Regions from separate parts of the Micromonospora sp. NPDC049114 genome, predicted to be linked through region 1. Evidence: riboswitches for the same ligand, from Rfam matches in the RefSeq annotation. Region 1 holds a riboswitch; the other holds the start of a gene.
What was found. Region 1 has a riboswitch for S-adenosylmethionine ahead of AB0B39_RS19930 (aminotransferase class V-fold PLP-dependent enzyme). Riboswitches for the same ligand answer to the same signal wherever they lie in the genome.

Region 1 (11,462 bases):
CGGGCGGGCTCAACCAGCCGGCGCGCACGTAGTCGGGCAGCGTCCGCTCGGTGAGCCGCCCCTCCCAGGCGCGCAGCCACACGGCCAGCCCGACCACGCCGAAGAACACCGGCACCATCAGACCCAGGAAGCCGTACAGCATGATCACGGCCTCGCCGGTGGCCTGGGTCAGCGTCGGCAGCAGGTTCCACGTGCCGTGCAGCATCATCGCCAGCAGCAGGCCGGCGATCGGAGCGAGCACCCGGACCCGCCGGTCGGCCGTCCGGGCGGCGACACCGAGCCCCACACCGGTCATCGAGGTGAAGAGGGGGTGGGCGAACCCGAACAGGAGGATCCGCACGATGAAGATGGCGATCACCTGCTGGGCGCCGGTCGCCGGGCCGTACCGGTCGGCGCCGGCCGCATAGCCGTACCCGCCCAGGTAGAGGATGTTCTCCACCATCGCGAAGCCGACCGCGGAGAGCCCGCAGTAGACCAGGCCGTCGGTGATCCCGGACCACTCCCGCCGCCGGAACACCAGCAGCAGGATCGGGCCGAGCGCCTTGGTCAGCTCCTCGATGAACGGCGCCACCAGCACGCCGGTCAGCGCGTCCGGCAGCCCCCAGTCGGCGAACCGCCCGGCGGCGAACTCGTTCACCTTCAACGAGGCGGCGGTGGAGACGAACGCGCCCCACGCGAAGCAGAAGATCAGGTATTTCAGGGGCTCCGGTTCGTAGCGGTCGAGCCAGAGGAAGCACGCGACGAGCACCGGCACCGGCAGGATCGCGGCGCCCACCCCGACCAGCAGCGCCTGTACGCCCAGCGACTGGCCGAGGGTGATGACCATGAAGACCGCGCACGCCGCGATGAACAGCACCACCCCGGCCAGCACCAGGAACCGCAGCCAGCCGAAGCGGCGCGGCGGGATCCCGGTTGACCCGCCGACGGGCGGGGCCGCCGGCGGGTGCGGCGGCGACGGTAGGGGTGCACCGGGCGGGGTGTCGGCCATGCGGTCAGCGTAGCCATCCGCCGCCGGCTGGTTCGGCCGCATCCACAGCCGCTATGCTGCCGGCAGGTCACGAGCGCCAGCGTCAAGCCCCGGCTTGCTGGCCGGCAACCCTCGTCGAGTTCGCGGTGGGGTGCCCCGGGTGATGACCGGGCCCAGCCCGATCGGCGTGCTGGGCAAGCGCGGACCCCGTCCCGAGGCCACACCCGGGGTCCCTGACCCCGGAGGTTCCGGCGTGTCCGTCACCCTCGTACCCTCGCTGCCCGCCCTGCCCACCGTCGCGCCCCAGCCGTCGGCGGCGCTCGACGTGCTCGGCGTACCCGGCGAGATCAACCTCGACTACGCGGCCACCGCGCCGTGCGCGCGGGCCGCGGCCGACGCGGTCACCGAACTGCTCCCCTGGTACGCCAGCGTGCACCGCGGCGCGGGAGCGCTGTCGCGGCGCTGCACCCTGGCCTACGAGCGGGCCCGGCAGACGGTAGGCGACTTCTTCGGCGCCCGCGCCGACGACCACGTGATCTTCACCCGGAACACCACCGACGCCCTCAACCTGCTGGCCCGGGCGCTGCCCGCCGGCACGACAGTCGTCACCTTCGCGGGCGAGCACCACGCCAACCTGCTGCCCTGGCCACGCGGCTCGGTGCGCCTGCCAGTGCCCGCCGACCCGGGCGGGGCGGTCCGCGCTCTCGCCGCCGCCCTCACCGAGCTGCGCCGCGACAGCAATCCCGCGCTGCCGGTGCTGGTCGCCGTGACCGGGGCGAGCAACGTGACCGGGGAGCTGTGGCCGGTCGCCGAGCTGGCCCGGGTGGCCCACCGGCACAACGCCCGGATCGTCCTCGACGCCGCGCAGCTCGCCCCGCACGCCCCGGTCGACATGCACACGCTCGACGTGGACTACCTGGCCGTCTCCGGCCACAAGCTGTACGCCCCGTTCGGCACGGGTGTGCTCATCGGCCGCACGGACTGGTTGGACGCCGCCGCGCCGTACCTCGCCGGCGGCGGCGCCACCAGCCACGTCGGGCCGGCCACCCACGACGTGACCTGGGCGAACGGCCCGGCCCGACACGAGGGCGGCACCCCGAATCTGCTGGGCGCGGTGGCGCTGGCGGCGGTGTGCGCGGCGCTGGCCGACGCCGACCGGGTGGCGCTGGCCGCCCGGGAACAGGCGCTGCTGGCCCGGCTGCGCACCGGCCTCGCCGCCCTGCCGCACGTGGTGGAGTTGCGCACGTTCGGCCCCGACGCGCCCCGGGTCGGCATCGTCTCGTTCGTGGTCGCCGGCCGGGACTCCGCCGCGGTGGCCGCCCGACTGGCCGCCGAACACCGGATCGGCGTCCGGGACGGGTTGTTCTGCGCCCACCCGCTGGCCCGGCGGCTGCTCGGCGAGGCCGCCGGGCGTACCGGCCGGCGGGATCTTCCGCCGACCGCGTTGCGCGCCAGCATCGGCCTGGGCAGCACCGCCGCCCAGGTCGACCGCCTACTGGCCGCGCTCGCCGAGCTGGCCTGAGCCGAGCTGGCCTGCGCCTGCGCCTGCGCCGGGCTGAGTCCCTGCCCCGGACGCCCCGCCGCCCCGCGCTCAGCCGACCGGCGGGGCGGTGGGTGGCTTCGGCGCCTCGCCCGGCTCGGCCGGTTCGCCGATCGGCCGTTCCTGCTCCCCGAAGGCCGTCCGGATCCACCGGTTCGCCTCCTCCTGCTCGACCCCGGAGGCCACCAGCAGGTCACTCGCCGTGGTCCGGATCTGGGCGATCACGACACTCCCGGAGAAGCCGACCCCCGCCCCGTACGCCCGGCCGGCCTCGCTGACGGCCCGCAGCGAGCGCTCCCGTGCCTTCTGCGGCTCCTCGCCCGCCGCGAACTCGTGCTTGAGCAGCCGGACCGACTCGGCGAGGTGGCCGATCGCGTCCGGCATCGGATCCGGCACCGGCTCGTCGTCCTCGATCAGGGTGACGGACCGGCGGATCAGCGTGCCGCTGTTACGCATGGCGCGGTCGATCGGGTCGGCCGCCTCCGCGTAGTGGATCAGCTCGCCGCGGCGGTGCCAGCGGGCCGGCGACAGGGTGGCCGTCTCCTTCGCGCCCTCGATCGCCTCGGCCAGGGTGGCCAGCTCGTCCTTGTTGTTGCGCAGCCGCTCCAGCGCCCGCTGGATGCCGGCCCGGTCCCGGTCGCGCAGCCCGTCGGCGGTGGCGTCGAGCTGGGCGGCGAGCAGGTCCAGCGCCGGCCGGGCGGCCCGGTTGATCACACGCAGTGGGTTCAGCGGCAACAGGACAGCCGTCACCAGCAGCGCGATGCCGCCGCCGAGAAAGGCGTCGACGAAGCGGGGGATCTCCAGGTTCTGGGTGGACGGGCTCAACGTCACGATCAGCACCGCCGTGGCGGCGGCCTGGATGACGATGGCCACGCTCGCCCCGGCGAAGATGGTGAGCAGGATCGCCACCGTGACCACCAGGCCGAGCTGCCACGCCCCGGTGCCGAGGAAGTAGATCAGGAGGTCGCCGACGAACACCCCGACGCCCACCCCGACGATCAGCTCGACGGTCCGGCGGAACCGCTGCCCGACCGACGCGGCGAGCGTGCCGACCGCGGAGATCGGCGCGAAGACCGGCTGCGGGTTGCCGAGCAACTTGTGCGAGACGAGGTACGCCAGCCCGGCCGCCAACCCGGCCTGGACGGCCAGCCCACCCGCCATCCGCACCCGGTGCAGCCGGTCGTGCAGGGTGGCCCGGCCGCGGTGCCGCAGTTGCTGGGTGGCCTCGGCGATGCGCGCCCCGTCGACGTCCACCAGGCCCTCGCGCAGCGGGGTACGCCGTACCACCGGAGGTTTCTTGTCCCGGGCCACCGCCATGGGCGCGACTACCCGTGGCGGGGGCCCTGAATCCTCTCTCCCGCGTGCGGCGCACGGATGCGGCAGACTCGGGCGGTGGCCGATCTGCTGGACCGGTGGCGGGCGGCGGCCCGTGACGCCGGGGCGAGACCCGACGAGCGCTCCACCCGGGCCGGGGAGGAGCTGCTGGCCCGGTGGCGGGAGCCGCACCGGCAGTACCACACGGTGGCGCACCTGAGCGCCGTCCTCGATGTGGTGGACCGGCACGCCGCGTCGGCCGACCGACCCGACCTGGTCCGGTTGGCCGCCTGGTGCCACGACGCGGTCTACGACCCGCGGGCCCCCGGCGACACCAACGAGCGGGACAGTGCCGCGCTGGCCGGGCACCTGCTCACCGGCCTCGGGGTGCCGGCGCCCGCGGTGGCCGAGGTGCGCCGGTTGGTCCTGCTCACCGCCGGGCACGCCGTGGGCCCTGGCGACCCCGACGGCGCCCTGCTCTGTGACGCGGACCTCGCCGTGCTGGCCGGACCGCCGGCCGCCTACGACAGCTACGCGGCGGCGATCCGGCGGGAGTACGCGCACGTGCCCGATCCGGCCTTCCGGACGGGACGGGCCACCGTGCTCACCGGGCTGCTGGCGCTGCCCGCGCTGTTCCGGCTGCCGCCGCTCGCCGACCGGTGGGAGCAGCCGGCCCGCGACAACCTGCGCCGTGAGCTGGCCGCACTCAGCGGATCGCCGACGAACCCGGCGTGACGAGGTGCTTCGGGCGACGCAGTCCCGCGTCGCGCAGCAACCTGACGAGTTCCCGGCTCGGCACCACCCGGGCCCCGAGCCACACCGCCGCCGCGAACCGGTCGGCCGGGATGTCGTAGTGGTCCCGGTCGAAGCCGCGCCGGGGTGCGCCAAGCGCCTCGGCGAAGGCGTGCAACTCGGCGTAGGAGACGTCGCTGATCAGGTGCGACCAGAGTCGACCGCGCCACGGCCAGGCCGGCCGGTCCAGGTAGAGCATGGTGCCCAAGCTAGCCCGCGTTGATGATCGGTGGTCGGCGACCTAGCCTCGGCGGCATGGCCCCCACCGGACTCCTCGACGACCTGCGCGCCGCCCTGGGCGAGAACGCCGTGCTCACCGACCCGGACCTGCTGCGCCTGCACCAGCGCGACGAGGCCGACCTCTGCGCCGCCGGAGTCCCGGCAGTGGTGACCCGCCCCCGCACCACCGAGCAGGTGGTGGCGGTGATCCGGGCGGCGGCACGGCACGGCGTACCTGTGGTGCCGCAGGGCGCGCGGACCGGGCTGGCCGGCGCGGCGAACGCGGTGGACGGCGCGGTGGTGATCAGCACCGTCGCGATGGACGAGATCCGCGAGATCGACCCGGTGGGCCGTATCGCTGTGGTCCAGCCCGGCGTGGTCAACGCCGCGCTCGCCGCGGCGGTCGCCAGGCAGGGCCTCTGGTACCCGCCGGACCCCGGCTCCTGGGAGTCGTCCACGATCGGCGGCAACGTGGCCACCAACGCCGGCGGCATGTGCTGCGTGAAGTACGGCGTGACCACCGAGTACGTGCTCGGCCTGGAGGTGGTGCTCGCCTCCGGCGAGGTGCTGCGCACCGGGCGGCGTACCGCCAAGGGGGTGGCCGGCTACGACCTGACGCGGCTCTTCGTCGGCTCGGAGGGCACCCTCGGGGTGATCACCGAGGTGACCGTGGCGCTGCGGCCGGCCCCGGCCGACTCGCTGACCCTGGTGGCGGTCTTCGGCTCCACGGCGGCGGCCGGCACGGCGGTGGCCCGGATCGCCGCGCGGGGCCTCACGCCCAGCCTGCTGGAACTGCTGGACCAGACCCACCTGCGGGCGATCGAGGCGTACCAGCCGATGGGGCTGCGGACCGACGCGCAGGCGGTGTTGCTGGCCGCCGCCGACACCGGCGACCGGGCGGGCGACGACCTGGCGGCCCTGGCCGAGGTGTGCGAGGCGGCTGGCGCCGAGGAGGTCTACGCGGCCACCGACGCACTGGAGGCCGCGGCGTTGTTGCAGGCCCGCCGCCTGGCCCACCCGGCGATGGAGAAGTTCGCGGCCGACACCCACCCGGGTGGCAACGGCGGCCTGGTGATCGACGATGTGGCGGTGCCGCGGGGCGCTCTCGCCGAACTGCTGGACGGGGTGGCCCGGATCGCGGCGGACTGCGAGGTGCCGATCGGTGTGGTGGGGCACGCCGGGGACGGCAACATGCACCCGAACATCGTCGTCGACCGGGCCGACCCGGCGAGCGTGGAGCGGGGCCGGCGGGCGTTCGACGAGATCATGCGGCTCGGCCTGGCCCTGGGGGGCACCTGCACAGGCGAGCACGGGGTGGGGCTGCTCAAGCGGGACTGGCTGGCGGCCGAGATCGGCCCGGTCGGCGTCCGGGTGCATCAGGCCATCAAGGCGGCGCTGGACCCGGCCGGCCTGCTCAACCCGGGCAAGGTGCTCTGACGGGCCGCGTCAGCCCTTGACCTCGGCGGGTGTCGCCTGGGTGAGCAGCAACAGGATCTCCCCCGCCACCGTCGGGCGTTCCTCACCCGGGCAGTCCTGCGAGGTGACCAGCCCGGACGAGGTGAGCAGGCTGGACGTCAGCGCGTCGATACAGGTGGTCCGGTAGCGCCGGACCTGGTCGGTCTCCTCGGCGAGCCGGGGGTCGGCGAGCAGGACCTGGAGGCGTTCGGTCTGCTCCGCGGCCAGCCTGCCCCGGGAGGTGACCCCGTCGCCGGCACAGTCGAGGCACTGCCATGAGCCGTCCCGCTCGACGCTCAACGTGCGCAGCGGGGCGTCGGCGCCGAGCCGTTGGATCAGGCTGACCTGGCCCGCGGCGACTGTCGTCGGGATCTCGGGCGCCGGCACACCGGCGGCCGAGCCGGCCGGCGGTTGGGCGACCGGCTTGTCGGCGTCGTCGCCGCCGAACAGCGAACACCCGGCCAGGGCGGCGGCGAGCGCCACGGCAAGAAGGGGGGTGAGGAGACGGGGGCGCGCGCGGTACAGCACGCGCGGAAACCTACCCCACCGTAGGTAGCGTTCGAAACCACCATCCGGGCCGGTATCGATAGTTACCACTCGGTAACGTTACTTTTCGGTCATTGTGGCGTGGGGCGCAGCTCGGCCTGGTCGTCGTCACCCCGGTCCGCCGCGTAACCCCGTACGTCAGGTGCGCCCAGTCGGGCCGCGTCCGCCCCGGCGTCGTCCGGCATCAGTTGGGACTGCCGCTCCGCCTCCACCCGCGCACGGTAGTTCTCGACCTCGCGGGCGCTCCTCGCCGCGTCCCACCCGAGCACCGCGCCCATCAGCTCGGCGGTGTGCTCGGCCGACTCCAGGCCACGGTGGCTGGTCTCGAAGGAGATCCGGGTCCGTCGGGTCAGCACGTCCTCCAGGTGCAGCGCACCCTCGGCCCGCGCCGCGTAGGCGACCTCCGCCGCCAGGTACTCCGGAGCACCGGCCAGCGGGGACGCCAGCAACGGGTCGGCGTCGATCAGCGCCAGCAGGTCGAGCGTGAGGGTGCCGTACCGCTCCAGCAGGTGCTCCACCACGCCCACCGGCACGCCGTGCCGGCGGGCCAGGTCGGCCCGGTCGCGCCACATCGCCGGGTAGCCGTCCGCGCCGAGCAGCGGCAGGTCGGCGGTACGCGACGCGCGGGCGCCACCCAACCGGCGTACGGCCCGGTCGACCACGTCGGACGCCATCACCCGGTACGTCGTGTACTTACCGCCGGCCACCAGCAGCAGCCCGAGCATCGGCTCGAACACGGCGTGCTCGCGGGAGAGCTTCGACGTGGAGTCGGCCTCACCGGCCAGCAACGGCCGCAGCCCGGCGTAGACGCCCTCGATGTCGGCGGTGGTCAACGGCCGGTCCAGCACGGTGTTGACCTGCTCCAACAGATAGTCGATGTCGCTGGCCGAGGCCGCCGGGTGGGATCTGTCCAATCGCCAGTCGGTGTCCGTCGTACCGATGATCCAGTGCCCGCCCCACGGGATGACGAAGAGCACCGACCGTGCCGTACGCAGGATGAGCCCCGTCTCGCCGGTGATCGCCGAGCGGGGCACCACCAGGTGCACCCCCTTCGAGGCGCGCACCCGGACGCCGGGCCGCAGGCCCACGTCGTTGAGCATCCGGGACATGTCGTCGCTCCACACACCGGTGGCGGCAATGACCGTGCGTGCCTGCACCTCGAACTCGGCGTCCGGGGACCCGGCGGGCGCCTCCAGGTCGCGGACCCGGACGCCGGTGACCTCCCGCGCCTGCCGGATCAGCCCGACGGCCCGGGCGCTGCTGACCACTGTGGCGCCGAGGCTGGCCGCGGTGCGGGCCAGGGTGACGACCAGCCGGGCGTCGTCGACCTGCCCGTCGTAGTAGCGGATCGCCCCGGCCAGCGCGTCGGCCCGCAGGCTCGGGAAGATCCGCCGGGCCCCCTCGCGGGTCAGGTGCCGGTGCAGCGGCATGCCCCGGCCACCGCCGAAGAGGCCGGCGAAGGCGTCGTACGTGGCCACGCCCGCGCCGTAGTACGAGCGGCGGAAGATCCGCGCGGGCAGGTCCCGCAGGCCGCGGCCGGCCGGCAGCGGCACCAGGAACGGCACCGGGCGGACCAGGTGCGGCGCGAGCCGGGTCGCCAGCAGGCCCCGCTCGGTCAGCGCCTCGTGGACCAGGTGGAACTCCAACTGCTCCAGGTAGCGCAGCCCACCGTGGATGAGCTTGCTGGATCGGCTCGACGTGCCCGAGGCGAAATCGCGGGCCTCGACGAGGGCCACCTTCAGGCCCCGGGACGCCGCGTCCAGGGCGGCGCCCGCACCTGTCACCCCGCCCCCGATGACCAGCACGTCGAAGCGCTCGGCGCGGAGTCGGCGCAGGTCGGCCGTACGGCGAACCGGCGAGAGCTGCCCGGCGACGGATCGGGAGATGTTGGGGTCACGCACCCATCCACCGTAACCGCCGTGCCGGCCGGTCGGCATTCGCCGCCCGCGCAGCCCGCCTCCTTCCGCGTCGCCCCGCGGAAGATCTTGGACAGTTTCCGTCAGCGGCTGCCGGAAACTGTCCCAGGATCTGCGCGGTTCTTCGATTCGCGACTGCTCGGGGTGGTCGTAGGGTTTCCGGATGCATGGTCAACCTGCGCATCCCGGGCTCGGCGACCGCAACTCCCCGTGGCCGGTGGTCGCGGCCGTGTTCGTCGGCTGCTGGACCGTGGCGGTCACGGTGGCCACCCAGACCGGTGGCTGGCTCACCGATCAGGTGCTGCTCGGCTTCGGACGGGACCGGGTGGGCTGGCTCTGGCCGGTGCTCGGCCTGACCGTCGTCGTGCTGGTGGGCACGCCCGCCCTGCTGCTGGCCGTGCTGCCCCGCTCGACCACGGTCCGGGCCACCGGGCGGGTCTGGCTGGTCGGGGCACTCGTGCTCGGGGTGCTCACGGCGCTGCGCGTCGTGCCGCCGGTGCACCACGAGGCGTACCTCGCCGCGCTGGCCGCCGCCGCATCCCTCAGCGCGCTCACCGTGGCCTGGTCGGCGCGACGATCGTCCGGCTCGAACGTCGGCACCGCGCCGGACGCCACCGCGCCGTGGGCCGGCGACGGTCTCGGCGGTGCGGTGCCGAACGGCGACGCCGCCACAGCTCGGGCCATCGAACGGCCCGAGGCGGGCGTCGACGTCGCCCCGTCGGCTGCCGGGGGCCCCGAGCCGGTCCGGGGACAGCGTGGATCGCGTCGGCCCGGGCCGGTGCCGCTGCTCGCGGTCGCCGCCGGGTTGGCGCTGCTGCTGCCGTGGGCCTGGTTGGGCGCGCTCGGCGGGCTCCTGGAGACCGTCCTCGCGGGCCTGGCGGCCGCCGCGCTGGGCGTGCTGGCGGCGGTGCTGCTGGACGCCACCTTCTGGTCCCGGTTCGCGGTCGGCCGGCCGCCCCGGCCGGCCCGCCTGGTGCTGGTCGGTGGCCTGGTGGCCGGGGTGGCGCTGCTGCTGCTCGCGGCCGGGACGGGCCAGTCCGGCGCGCAGTTGCCCGCCCTGCTGACGCTGCCGCCGACGGGCTTCGCGCTGGCCGCGCTGTACGCCGCGACCTGGCGACCGACCGCCGACCAGACCGCGACCGGCCGCCCCACCGCCGACCCGACCGCGACCGGGCAGCCCACCGCCGGCCCGACCGCGACCTGGCGACCGACGGCCGACCCGGCCGGCGCCGCACGCGCCGGCCGGACGGCGACCGGTTGGCTGGTGGGCCTGGCCGCGTTCGGCCCGCTGGCCTTCACCGACCCGGAAGAGATCAGCCTGCTGCTGATCGGCACCCGGGACGTCCCGTTCTGGGTGGCGGTCGCCGCCGGGGCCGGCCTCGCCGTCGCGGTACTGGTCGCCATCGGGTACGCGGTGCTGCTGGCCCGCCCGACGGCACGCACCCCGAGTCGCCGGGTCGCCGCGCTGGCCGCTGCGGTCCTGCTGGTGACCGTGGGTGTCGTCGACGTCGGGCCCGGCCAACCCGGCCTGTACGGGGAGCGGCTGCTGGTCGTGCTGCGTGAGCAGGCCGACCTGAGCGGCATCCCGGCCGGCGCTCCCGGGCAGGCCGGACGGGACGCCCGGGCGGCGGAGGTCTACCGGCTGCTGGTCACCACCGCCGACCGCAGTCAGGCCGACCTGCGCCGCACGGCGAGCCGGCTACGACTCGACCCGGTGCCGTACTACCTGGTCAATGCGGTCGAGGTGGATGGTGGCCCGGCCGTACGGGCCTGGCTCGCGCGGCGACCCGAGGTGGCCCGGGTGCTGGTCAGTCAGCGCCTGCGGCCGCTGCCGGCCCCGGCCGGGCAGAGCCGGGGCACCGCGCCTGCGCCGACCGGCCCGGAGTGGAACATCCGTCAGCTCGGCGCGGACCGCGTCTGGTCCCAACTGGGGGTGACCGGCAGGGGGATCGTCGTCGGCAGCTCCGATTCCGGCGTGGACGGCGGCCATCCGGCGCTGCGGGCCGGGTTCCGGGGCGGGGACGACTCCTGGTACGACCCGTGGGACGGCACCCGAACGCCGAACGACCAGGGCGGGCACGGCACCCACACGACGGGCAGCGCGGTCGGGCGGGACGGCATCGGGGTGGCCCCGGACGCGCAGTGGGTCGGCTGCGTCAATCTGGACCGCAATCTGGGCAGCCCGGGGCACTACCTGGACTGCCTCCAGTTCATGCTGGCGCCCTTCCCGGCCGGCGGTGATCCGTTCACCGACGGCCGGCCCGAGCGCGCCCCGCAGGTGCTGACCAACTCGTGGGGCTGCCCGGCGATCGAGGGCTGCGACCGGGAGGCCCTGCTCCCGGCCACCACGGCGCTGGACGCCGCCGGGATCTTCGTGGTCGCCGCGGCCGGCAACACCGGCCCGTGGTGCGCGTCGATCGACGACCCGCCCGCTCCGTACGCGAACGTGCTGACCGTGGGCGCGGTGGACGCGAAGCGGCGGGTGGCCGAGTTCTCCTCACGCGGACCGGTGCCGGGCGGCATCGGCAAACCTGACGTGCTGGCGCCCGGGGTGGGCGTGGTGTCGGCCATGCCCGGCGGCGGGTACGCGGCGCTGGACGGCACGTCGATGGCGACCCCGCAGGTGGCGGGAGTGGTGGCGCTCATGTGGTCGGCGAACCCGGCGCTGATCGGGGACCTGACCAGGACCCGGCAGATCCTGCGGGACACCGCG
Region 2 (11,462 bases), on a different contig from region 1:
GCCACCCGGTCCGGCCGGCCCACGCTCGCCCTGCTCAGTGGGGAGCCGGGCGCCGGCAAGACCGCAGTGGCCGAGGCGCTGACCCGGCAGCTCGCCGCGCAGGGCTGGACCACGGCGTGGGGCCGCAGTCCCGAGTACGAGGGCGCTCCAGCCGCCTGGCCGTGGACCCAGATCACCGACACGCTCACCGAGCCGTCCGGGGCTGCTGAGCCGCCGGGGGCGGGTGAGCCGGTGGACGACGGCGGCGCGACGGCCGGGACCGGTGGCGCGGATGACCCCGCCGTGGCCCGGTTCCGACGGCACCGCGCGGTGGCGTCGGTGGTCTCCGCCGCCGCCGGCCGAGGGCCCGTCCTGCTGGTCCTGGACGACCTGCACCGCGCCGACGGCGACACGCTGGACCTGCTCACCGCCCTGGTCACCGGGCCGCAGCCGGCCACCGGGCCGGTGCTGGTCCTGGGCACCTACCGGGCCACCGAGATCAGCCCGGAGCTGACCGCAGCCCTGGCCCGGGCCGCCGCGCTCGAACCGGTGCGCGTGTATCTCGGCGGCCTGTCTCCCGAGGCGACCGGCGAGCTGGCCCGCACCCTCGCCGCACGGGAGCTGGACCCGCCCACCGTCGGGCTGATCCATCACCGCAGCGGCGGCAACCCGTTCTTCGTCCGCGAGCTGGCCCAGCTGTACGCCGGTGCGGGCGGCGCGGCGCTGGCGGCGGTGCCGCCCGGGGTGCGTGACGTCATCCGGCACCGCCTCGCACAGCTGCCCCCGCCGACCCGCACCGTGCTGCGGCAGGCGGCGGTGCTCGGCCGGGACGTCGACCCCGCGCTGCTCGGCGCGCTGACCGGCGACCCGGCGGAGCTGCTGGACGCCGTGGACCGCGCGTTGCAGGCCGGGTTCCTGACCGAGCGGGAGCCCGACGGGCGACTGCGGTTCACCCACATCCTCGTCCGCGACACCCTCTACGCGGACCTGTCCGCGGCGCGTCGCGCGGCCTGGCACGCCGCCGTGGCCGAGGCGTTGCAGCGGCGCCAGCCCGTCGACCCCGCCACGATCGCCCACCACCTGCTGCGCGCCGGCGGCCCCGCCGCCGCCCACCGGGCCGCGGGCTACGCCCGGACCGCCGCCGAGCAGGCCGAACGCGCCGGCAACCCGCACGAGGCGGCCCGGCTGTGGGCGCAGGTCGTCGACGCGTACGACCGGGCCGGGGGGACCGAGCGGCGCGAACGGTTGAACGCGGTGCTGGGCCTGGGGCGGGCTCTGGCGGTGACCGGCCGGTTGGCCGAGGCGCGCGGCCACCGCGCCGAGGCGATCGCCGACGCCGAGGCGGTCGGTGACCCCCGGCTGACGGCGGAGGTGCTGGCCGGTTTCGACGTGCCCGCCATCTGGACCCGCAACGACGACGACAGGCTCTCGGCGCGGATCGTCCGTGCCGCCGAGAACGCCCTGATCGGCCTCGGCCCGACCGGCTCGGCGCAGCGCAGCCGGCTGCTGAGCACGCTCGCGCTGGAGCTGCGCGGCACCACAGGTGAGCGGGGCAGCCAGGCCGCCGCCGAGGCCGAACGGATCGCCCGGACCGTCGCCGACCCCGGGTTGCTCGCCTTCGCGCTGAACGCGCGGTTCATGCACACGTTCCACCGCGTCGGGCTGGCCGCCGAGCGGGCCCGGATCGGCGCGGAACTAATCGACGTGGCCGCCGCGCGCCAGTTGGTGACCTTCGAGGTGCTGGGTCACCTCATCGGAGTCCAGTCGTGCTGCGCGCGAGCCGACCGGACCGGCGCGGACCAGCACGCCCGCGCCGCCGACCGCCTCGCCCAGCGGTACGAGCTGCCGCTGGTCGGCGTCTTCACCGGCTGGTACGCCGCGCTGCGCCGGGCGTTGGGCGGCGACCGGGAGGCGGCGGCGACCGCGTACCGGGCGGCCGCCGAACGGCTCCCCGCCGACGCCATGCCGGGCTTCGCCCACGGACTGCTGCCACTCGCCCTGCTCGGTCTGCGCCTGGCCGACGCCGTCAGCGCCGACCCGCTGGCGTCCACGGGCGCGGGCCGAACGGGCCAGGACCAACCGGCCTTCGGGCCGGTGAGTCAGCGGCCGATCCCCGGGCCGGACGACGAGGACTGGGCGGGCCTGGACTGGGGACCGCACGAGCCGTGGGTCCGCCCGCTGCTGCTCGCGGCCGAGGGGGACCGCGACGCCGCCCGAGCGGCCCTGCGGGCCCTCCCGGACGGGCCGCACGACCTGCTGCGGGAGGTACGGCTGTGCCTCACCGCCCGGGGCGCCCTCGCCGTCGGCGACCGGCCCACCATGGAGCGCGTCGCCGCCGCGCTCGGCCCGGCGGCCGGCGAACTGGCCGCCGGCAGCGGGGTGCTCACCGTCGGCCCGGTGGCCGGGCACCTCGCCGACCTGGCCACCGCGCTCGGCCGCGACGAGGAAGCCGCCCGACACCGTCGTACCGCCCGCCTGCTCACCGCGCGCCTCCGTACCGCCGACCCGAGCTGACCCGGCCGGGCGCGTGCCCCGCGCCCGGCGACTTGCCCGTTCCTGTGGAACCGGCAACCGGGGTGCGATCAGATGGAACAACCGGCGTTCGTCGTCGGCCGGGGATCGAGGGGGTACGCCGTGCAGGTGCTCGTCCTGATCGTGGTGCTGGGCGTCACCGTCCTGGTCGGCACCACCCTCGGCGGCCGGTACCGGGTGGCGCCACCGGTGTTGCTGATCGGGTTCGGGGTGCTGCTCGGGCTGGCGCCGCCGCTGTCCGAGGTGACCCTGGAGCCGGACCTGGTGCTGTTGATCTTCCTGCCCGCGATCCTCTACCGGGAGAGTCTCACCATCAGCCTGCGCGAGATCCGGGCCAACCTGCCGGTGATCGGGCTGCTCGCCGTGGTGCTCGTGGTGCTCACCATGGTCACGGTGTCCCTGACCGCGCAGGCGTTCGGCGTGAACCCCGCGGCCGCCTGGGTGCTCGGCGCGGTCCTCGCGCCGACCGACGCCGCCGCGGTCACCGGCCTGGCCAAGCGCCTGCCCCGCAAGCTGCTCACCACCCTGCACGCGGAGAGCCTGATCAACGACGGCAGCGCCCTGGTGATCTTCGCGGTGGCCGTCGGCCTGCTCACCCAGAGCGAGAGGCCGGGGGTGCTGGGCATCGGCGAGGAGTTCGTCGGGGCCGGCGTCGGTGGAGTGGTAGCCGGCCTGCTGGTGGGCACCGCCGTGGTGCTGATCCGCAAGCGGCTCGACGACCCGCTGCGCGAGGGGGCGCTGAGTGTGCTGACGCCGTTCGCGGCGTTCCTGCTCGCCGACTCGGTGCACGCCAGCGGTGTGCTGGCCGTCGTGGTGGCCGGCCTGGTGCTGGCGTACGCCGGTCCACGGGTGATCCGCGCCCGGTCCCGGGTGCTGGCGTACGCGTTCTGGGACCTGTCCACGTTCCTCATCAACGGTGGCCTGTTCGTGCTGCTCGGCACGCAGATCCCCCGCGCGGTGCGGGGCATCTCCAGCACCTCGCCGGGCCGGGCACTGGCGATCGTGCTGGTGGTCACCCCGGTCGTCGTCGCCACCCGGCTGCTGTTCGTCTACCTGACGGCCGAGTCGGCGAAGCTGCGCCGCCGCCGGATGATGGATCACGACCAGCCGGCGTCCGACTGGCGGGTGGGGACCGTGGCCGGCTGGGCCGGTTTCCGGGGCGCCGTGTCGCTCGCCGCCGCGCTGGCAGTTCCGACGATGACGGCCGCCGGCACACCGGTGGCCGAGCGCGACCTGATCATCTTCGTCACCGCGCTGGTCATCGTCCTGATCATGCTCGTGCAGGGCACCACCCTGCCGCTGGTGGTGCGCTGGGCGGGGCTGACCGGCGACCCCGAACGCGTCGACGAGGCCCGGCAGGCCCGCCAGCGCGCCACCCAGGCCGGCCTGGAGGCGCTGCCCCGGGTCGCCGCCGAGATCGGCGTCGAGGGGGAGACGGTGAGCCGGCTGCAGGCCGAGTACCAGCGGCACCTGGAGGACTTCAACGACAGCGGTGGGCGTACCGCCGAGGAACGCCGGCTGGACCAGCGCCTGCGCCTCGGCGTCCTCGCCCACAAGCGGCGGGAGCTGACCCGGCTGCGCGACAACCGGGAGATCGACGACCTGGTGCTCCAGGAGCTCCAGGCCGCCCTGGACAACGAGGAGATCCGGCTGCTGGGGCGGGGGCCCAGCGAGTGACACCGGCCGGCGCCGGCGGCCTGACGGATTGGTGACACCGCCCCCGCGCGTGCGGGACGTTCGGGCACGTCGTCGGCGGGTACGGTAAGAACCGGTTCGGCGTCCGTCGATGCGTTAGGCCCGCGAGGGGGTCCCATGACCACCGGAGGAAGCGAAACCGACCTGCGGACGGTCACCGAGCGGGAGTTCCTCGACGAGCTGGTGGCGGTCACCCGCGAACGCGTCGCCACCCAGTTCCTCTACCTGATGGCGCAGGACGACGCAGTCATCGGGGTCCAGTGGGAGCAGCCCGGCGTGGACCACCTCCGCCGCTACCAGGTCCGCGACGCCTGCCCGCACTGCGTCGTCCTCGATGCGGTGGTGGCGCTGGCGCCGATGCTGCCACTCGACGTGCTGCGCGCCGCGCGCACCGGCCCCCAGTACGAGACGGTGCTGCGCACCGGCCGGCTGCCCCACCTCGCGTTCGCCCGTCCGGCCGGCCCACCCGGCGCGAGCTGGCTGGGGGACTGCCACGCGGTCGACGGTGACCCGCACTCCGCCGCCGACTGCCCGAGGCACGCTGTGCCCCGACCCACCGGCGACCCGCTGGAGCTGCGCCTCGGGTCGCTGCCCCGGGCCGTCCGGGAGCTGTACCCGCACGACGACGCCGCGACCGCCGACCTGGCACAGCGGTTGCGGATCGCCCAGGACTGGCGGGCCGACGCGCAGGCGGTGGCGAGCGGCATCCGCGAGGCGGCGGCGACCTGGGCGTTCCTGCGCACCTCCTGCGTGCTGGGTGTGCCGGTGCCCGGCGTCAACGGTCTCGTGCTCACCCTGCCGCCGGGCCAGGCCCCGGACGACCGACCCCTGGCCGAGCTGCACGCCGCGACGGTGCGCGCCGTGCCCACCGGTGGCCAGCTGCCCTACCAGGAGCGGGCCTGCCTGCTGCCGGAGCCGACGTCGGGAACGCACCGCATGCCGACGTACGCCGGCGCGGTGGATCTGACCGCCGCGGCGCCGGTGCGCACGCTGCGCCTGCCGTCGCCCCGCCGACCGCTGAGCACCACCGGCCGGGGCGTGCTGCTGCTCTACGAGGCCCGGCACGCCATGGGCCGGCACTTCGCGAGCGCGCCGGTGCGCGACGCCGCGTACTGGGATTCCGAGGCGGCGTTGAACGTCTTCGAGTTCACCCTGCTGGAGCGGGTCGCCGGGCGGCACTACCAGGAGGCTGTGGCGGCCTACCTTCAGGCGCTGCGCCGGGAGGGCGACCTGCTCGCCCGCCCGCACAAGGTGCTCGACCGGCGTCGGCGCAAGGCGCTCTCGCTGGCGTTCGGCGGGCTGGACGACGAGGAGCTGCACCTGTGGGCGTCGGTCGCGTACCGCAACGCCATCCTGGAGCTGCTCGGCGACCTGAAGGCGTTCGCGCTGCACCTGCGCATCCAGGCCGGCTGAGCTGCCGTCTCAGAGCACCTGGGCGAGGAAGCGGCGGAGCCGGGGATGCTCGGCCCCCTCGAAGATCCTCTCCGGCGGGCCGGCCTCCAGCACCACACCCCGGTCCATGAAGGCGACGGTGTCGGCGACGTGCCGGGCGAAGCCCATCTCGTGGGTGACCACCACCATGGTCATTCCGGCGGCGGACAGGTCGGTCATCACCCCGAGCACCCCCTTGACCAGTTCCGGGTCGAGCGCCGAGGTGGCCTCGTCGAAGAGCATCACCTCGGGCCGCAGCGCCAGCGCACGGGCGATCGCCACCCGCTGCTGCTGGCCACCGGAGAGCTGCGCCGGCCGGGCATCGGCCTTGCCGGCGAGCCCCACCAGCTCCAACTGGTCGCGGGCGACCGCCACCGCCTCGTCCTCGCCGAGCTTGCGCAGCCGCCGCAGAGCCAGGGTGACGTTGCGCAGCACGCTCATGTGCGGGAAGAGGTTGAACTGCTGGAACACCATGCCCACCCGCTGGCGCAGCGCGTCCGGGTCGTCGCGCAGCACGCTGCGCCCGTCCAGCAGCACGTCGCCCCGGTCGGGCTCGATGAGCCGGTTGAGGGTACGCAGCAGAGTGGACTTGCCCGACCCGGACGGCCCGATCACGCAGGCCGTCCCACCCCGCTGCACGCTCAGGTCGACGCCGCGCAGCACGCGGTTCGGCCCGAAGGCCAGGTGGACGTCGCGCGCCTGGAGGCTCACCGAGGTGGTGGTCGCGGTGGTGGTCATCGCCGGTCTCCTTCCGGGGCCCCGGCCAGCGCCAGGTCGTCGTCCTCGTCGTCGGCGGGTGCGGTGGCCGGCCGGCCGTTGCGCAGCCGTCTGTCGATCCAGTTGACGACGTGCGTCAGCGGGACGGTCAACGCCAGGTAGAAGAGCCCGGCGAGCAGCAACGCGGACTCGTTGCCGGTGGTGGCCGCGTAGTCCTGCCCGATGCGGAACAGCTCCCGCTGGCTGGCCACCAGGCCGAGGAAGTAGACCAGGCTGGAGTCCTTGATCAGCGCGATGAGCTGGTTGACCCAGGCGGGCAGCACCCGCCGGATGCCCTGCGGGATGATCACCAGCCGCATCGCGTCGGCCCAGGAGAAGCCGAGCGCCCGCGCGCCCTCCAACTGGGCCGCCTCCACCGACTGGATGCCGGAGCGGAAGATCTCCCCGATGTACGCCGCCGCGATCAGCGACAGCGCGAGGACGCCCAGCGGGTACGGGTCCGGTCCCCAGACCCGCATGCCGAGCGGTGCCAGCCCGACGCCGATCAGCAGGATCGTCGCCGCGGCCGGCAGCCCGCGGAAGACGTCGGTGTAGACGCGCGCCGGCCAGCGCAGCCATCGACTGCGCGAGATGCCGGCCACGGCCAGCAGCAGGCCGAACACCGTGCCGAGCAGGGCGGCGGAGACCGCCAGGATCAGCGTGTTGGGCAGCCCGACGGTCAGCATCTCGGGCAGCGCCTCGCGCATCGCGTCGGCGTCGAAGAAGGTCTCCCACAGGGTGCTCAACGGATCCATCGGTCGCCTCTCCTACCGCCCTGCTCGCTCGTCACCGGTTCAGGACGCAGCCGACGCCGACGGCACGGCGGACGCGGACGGCGCCGCCACGGTGCCGCTGCCCGGGGTGAAGTCCGCCGGGATGGGGCGGCCCGGGTAGTACTGGGCCTGCAACCGGCTCCAGGTGCCGTCGGCGATCACCTCGTCGAGGCCCTTGTTCAGCGCCTCGCGCAGCTTGTCGTTGCCCTTGGCCACGGCGTACGCGGTGGGTGCCGGGCTGAGCTGCTTGGCCGCCACGGTGATCTTTCCCTTGCTGTCGGCGGCCGACTTCTCGCCGATCTCCGCCGGGGCGATCCACGCGTCGGCGGTGCCCGCCTTGAGCTGGTTGATCGCGCCGTTGTAGTCCGGCACCCGCACCGGGTCGAGCTGCTTGCCGGTGGCGTAGTCGTCCTGGACGGTGCCCTGGACCACCACGACCCGCTTGCCGGCGAGCTGGTCGAACCCGGTGATCGGCGAGCCGGCCGGCACGTCCAGCCCGAAGTAGCCGAAGTCGTAGCCGTTGCCGAAGTCGACTGTCTTCTTCCGCGCCTCGGTGATCGTGATCGAGGAGCTGCCGACGTCGAACTTGTGGTTGTTGACCTGGGAGAGCAGCGCGGAGAAGTCGGTTCCGACGAACTCGACAGTCAGGCCGAGCTTGCCGGCCACCGCGGTCAGCAGGTCGTTGTCGAAGCCGGTGAACTTACCGTCCTTGAGGTACACGTTCGGCGGGGCGTCGGTGAGCGTGCCGGCCCGCAGCACGCCGGCCTGCGCCAGCCCGTACGGGTTGCCGGCGGCGCCCGACGAGTCGTCGCCACCGCACGCGGCCAACCCGCCGGCAACCAGCAGGGCCGCCCCAACGGCAACCACACGGCTCAGGACAGAAAAAGATCGCACGGGTGTCTCCAAAAGGGTGCATTGACCCGGTCGATCATGAAGTTGTTGCCCCGACACGCCGGTCGGACGGGCAACAACTTCATGATCGACGCGAGGGTCGAGTGGGGTGGGCGAGGGCGCCCGGGGAGGGGAGGGGTCAGCGCGTCAGGCGGCGGTACACGCCGCGCTGCGCATTCGCATCAGGTCCACGTGGCGACGCCGGGTCAGGGTCGGCATGAGCCGACCGGCCGGTGGCGTGGGGCTGAGGATGATGCGCATACGGTCTCCCGGGTCTGTTGCTGACCTGGGTGCCAGGCCACGCTTGCGCCGGCGTCCTGCCGGTGCCTGGTCCTCACCCGGGGCACCCCACCGCGGAGGAGGGTTGCCGGCCAGCGAGCCGGGGCTTCGCGCTGGCACTCATGACCTGCGCCGAGGCTAGCAGCTCCGACCGGTGGACCGTCCAGCCGTTATGACCACGCTCACCGTCCGCGACGGTTCGACCGGCAGGTCAACCGGCGTGCACGTGCGGCCGGCGGCGCGGGTCGGGCTCCTGGCGACGCAGGATCTCCCGGGTGACCGAGGCGATGGCGCCCTGCCCGAACGCCAGGTAGCGCAGGAGGTTGCGACCCGGGCCACCCTCGCTCCACTCGAAGTAGATGTGTGGCCGTCGCCGGCTCCGGTCGCGGATCTCCAGCAGCAGGGCGGCGAGCGCGGTGGGCACCGACGAGCCGGTCAGGCTGAGCACCGGGTAGCTGTCGTGCGCCACGCTGCCGCGCACCGGCAGCTCGGTCTCGAAGTCCGACGGGTCGGTGACGTGGACCTCGACGAAGATGACGTCGCTGTCGTCGGGGAAGTCGTTGTCCGCCATGGTCTGTGCCAGCTTTGCGCGGTACTCGGCCGGGTCGCGGCGCTCCGGCTCGTGCGCGATGAGGCGGATCCGACGGGTGGCCCGCTCGTCGATCATCCGGGCGGCGGTCGGGTCCAGCTCGACGTGGTCGACGCGCAGCTCGTAGGCCCGCATGAGCCGGGACAGCACCGACACCAGGATCATCCCGCCGATGAAACAGGCGGCGATCTTGACGCCGTCGGGGCGTTCCACGACGTTCGCCACAGTGGTGTAGACGAAGATCAACGCGATGGTCCCGAAGGCGTACGTCCGCCCCCGCTGGCGCCGTCGTCGCGCCGCGAGGGTCACCGCCGTCGCCGCCGAGGTGATCAACACCAGGACCCCGGTGGCGTACGCGCCGCCCTGCGCGTCCACGCTCGCGGAGAAGACCACCGTGATCACGAACGCCACGGTGGTGAAGACCAGCACCAGCGGCCGGACCGCCCGCGCCCAGGTCGGGGCCATGCCGTACCGCGGCAGATAACGGGGTACGAGATTGAGCAACCCGGCCATCGCCGACGCGCCCGCGAACCACAGGATCCCGATCGTCGACAGGTCGTAGACGGTGCCGAACACGCCGCCGAGGTGCTGGTGCGCCAGGTAGGCCAACGCCCGGCCGTTCGCCGGCCCGCCCGGCTGGAACGCCTCCGGCGGGATCAGCACGGTGGTGGTCACGCTGCTGGTGATCAGGAAGACGCTCATCGTCGCGGCGGCGGTGGTGAGCAGCCGCCGCGCTCCCCGGATCCGGCCCAACGGCCGGTCCTCCGAGTCCGCGCGATCCCCCCGGATGTGCGGCATCACGGCCACCCCGGTCTCGAAACCGGACAGGCCCAACGCGAGCTTCGGGAACACCAGCAGGGACAACCCGACCACCAGCAGGGGATCGCCGTGCCCGGTGCTCAGCGCGTTCGTCCAGTCTCCGACCGCGCTCGGATGGGTCACCACCCGCCACAGCGCGTCGGCGATCACCACCGCGTTCAGCCCCAGGTAGACCGCCACCAGGACGACGGCGATCCCGATGGCCTCGCCGAATCCCTTGAGGAACACCGCGCCCAGCAGTGCCACCAGCAGCAGCGTGAGGAGCACCTCGTGTCCCTTGAGCCCGCTCGGCCAGAACGGGTTCTCGTCGATGTGGGCTGTCGCGTCCGCCGCCGAGAGGGTGATGGTGATGATGAAGTCGGTGGCCGCGAAACCGAGCAGCACCAGCACGAACAGCTTGCCCGGCCAGTAGCTCAGCAGGCGTACGAGCATCGCGATCGAACCCTCACCGTGCGGGCTCTCGACAGCCACCCGCCGGTACACCGGCAGCGCGCCCAGCAGCGTCACCAGCACCAGCACCAGCGTCGCCACCGGCGACAGCGCCCCGGCCGCCAGCGCCGCGATGCCCGGCTGATAGCCCAGCGTCGAGAAGTAGTCGACACCGGTCAGGCACATCACCTTCCACCACGGGTGGTGCCGATCCTCGGGCGGGCGCCCGCCCGGGCCGGAATGCCGCGCGGCCCGCTCCGTACCGCCGTCGAGCAGCCAGCCGCGCAGCCGCCCACCGCGCCTGTCGCCCTGCACCGGCGCTTCCCCCGTCCTCCGCCCATGGTCACCGCGAGTATCCGCCCGGTCGCACGCGCCCGTCCCCGGGTACGCCGAACCCGCCCGTCCCCGGTGGGGGCGGCCGGCGAGTCGGAGGGTTTCGGCCCGGGGGCAGAGGGGATGCAGCGCCTCCGGCGCCCCGCACCGAACCGCCCGGTCGGGCCGGGAGGCCGCCGGATCGGATGCCACCGGGGAAGGAGCGGGTCATGGTCGGCGGCCGTCGATTCCGCCCGGGTGGTGGCTTCGGCCGTCAGCTCGACGAGCACGAGACCCGCGTCGGCGTGCCCCCACCGCCGGCACCGCCCCCGCCCGCCGGTGGCATGGTGGACAGTGCGGTCTACATCCGGGGACACCGGTTCGCCTCGCCGGCCGGCCTCGCCGAGACGTACTCCTGCCTCCAGGAGCAGGACGACGCGATGGCCTGGATCGGGTTGTACCGGCCCGACATCGACCAGATCTCCTCACTGGCGCGCGAGTTCCGCCTGCACGACCTGGCGGTGGAGGACGCGATCAACGCCCACCAGCGACCCAAGCTGGAGCGGTACGGGCACACGCTGTTCGTGGTGCTGCGTGCCGCCCGCTACGACGACCTGCGGGAGGAGGTCGAGTTCTCCGAGCTGCACCTGTTCATCGGGCCCGGTTTCGTGGTGACGGTCCGCCACGGCGAGGTGCCCGACCTGGCCGCGGTGCGGCGGCGGATGGAGGCCGACGCGCCGATGCTGGCCCAGGGGCCCGAGGCGGTCCTGTACGCGATCCTCGACCAGGTCGTCGACGGGTACGCGCCGGTGGTCGCCGGGTTGGAGAACGACATCGACGAGATCGAGACCCAGGTCTTCGGGGGTGACCCGAACGCCAGCCGGCGCATCTACGGGCTCAGCCGGGAGGTCATCGAGTTCCAGCGGGCCGCCCGGCCGCTGCTCACCATGCTCGACGCGTTGGCCACCGGCGCCGGC

Region 2: another riboswitch for S-adenosylmethionine. It lies ahead of AB0B39_RS13515 (ABC transporter substrate-binding protein); the one in region 1 lies ahead of AB0B39_RS19930 (aminotransferase class V-fold PLP-dependent enzyme).

The regions. Positions count from the first base shown of each region.
Region 1 is NZ_JBEZEA010000006.1:279,013-290,474, reverse strand. Features, by position in the region: gene AB0B39_RS19935 (PrsW family intramembrane metalloprotease) at 1-1,030, opposite strand, end outside; SAM riboswitch class IV at 1,054-1,174, shown strand; gene AB0B39_RS19930 (aminotransferase class V-fold PLP-dependent enzyme) at 1,254-2,489, shown strand; gene AB0B39_RS19925 (FUSC family protein) at 2,559-3,761, opposite strand; gene AB0B39_RS19920 (metal-dependent phosphohydrolase) at 3,900-4,556, shown strand; gene AB0B39_RS19915 (DUF4031 domain-containing protein) at 4,528-4,812, opposite strand; gene AB0B39_RS19910 (FAD-linked oxidase C-terminal domain-containing protein) at 4,869-6,269, shown strand; gene AB0B39_RS19905 (hypothetical protein) at 6,279-6,815, opposite strand; gene AB0B39_RS19900 (glycerol-3-phosphate dehydrogenase/oxidase) at 6,905-8,719, opposite strand; gene AB0B39_RS19895 (S8 family serine peptidase) at 8,913-11,462, shown strand, end outside.
Region 2 is NZ_JBEZEA010000003.1:126,954-138,415, reverse strand. Features, by position in the region: gene AB0B39_RS13540 (BTAD domain-containing putative transcriptional regulator) at 1-2,493, shown strand, start outside; gene AB0B39_RS13535 (Na+/H+ antiporter) at 2,566-4,188, shown strand; gene AB0B39_RS13530 (hypothetical protein) at 4,324-5,619, shown strand; gene AB0B39_RS13525 (amino acid ABC transporter ATP-binding protein) at 5,629-6,375, opposite strand; gene AB0B39_RS13520 (amino acid ABC transporter permease) at 6,372-7,148, opposite strand; gene AB0B39_RS13515 (ABC transporter substrate-binding protein) at 7,188-8,033, opposite strand; SAM riboswitch class IV at 8,353-8,464, opposite strand; gene AB0B39_RS13510 (amino acid transporter) at 8,548-10,488, opposite strand; gene corA (magnesium/cobalt transporter CorA) at 10,716-11,462, shown strand, end outside.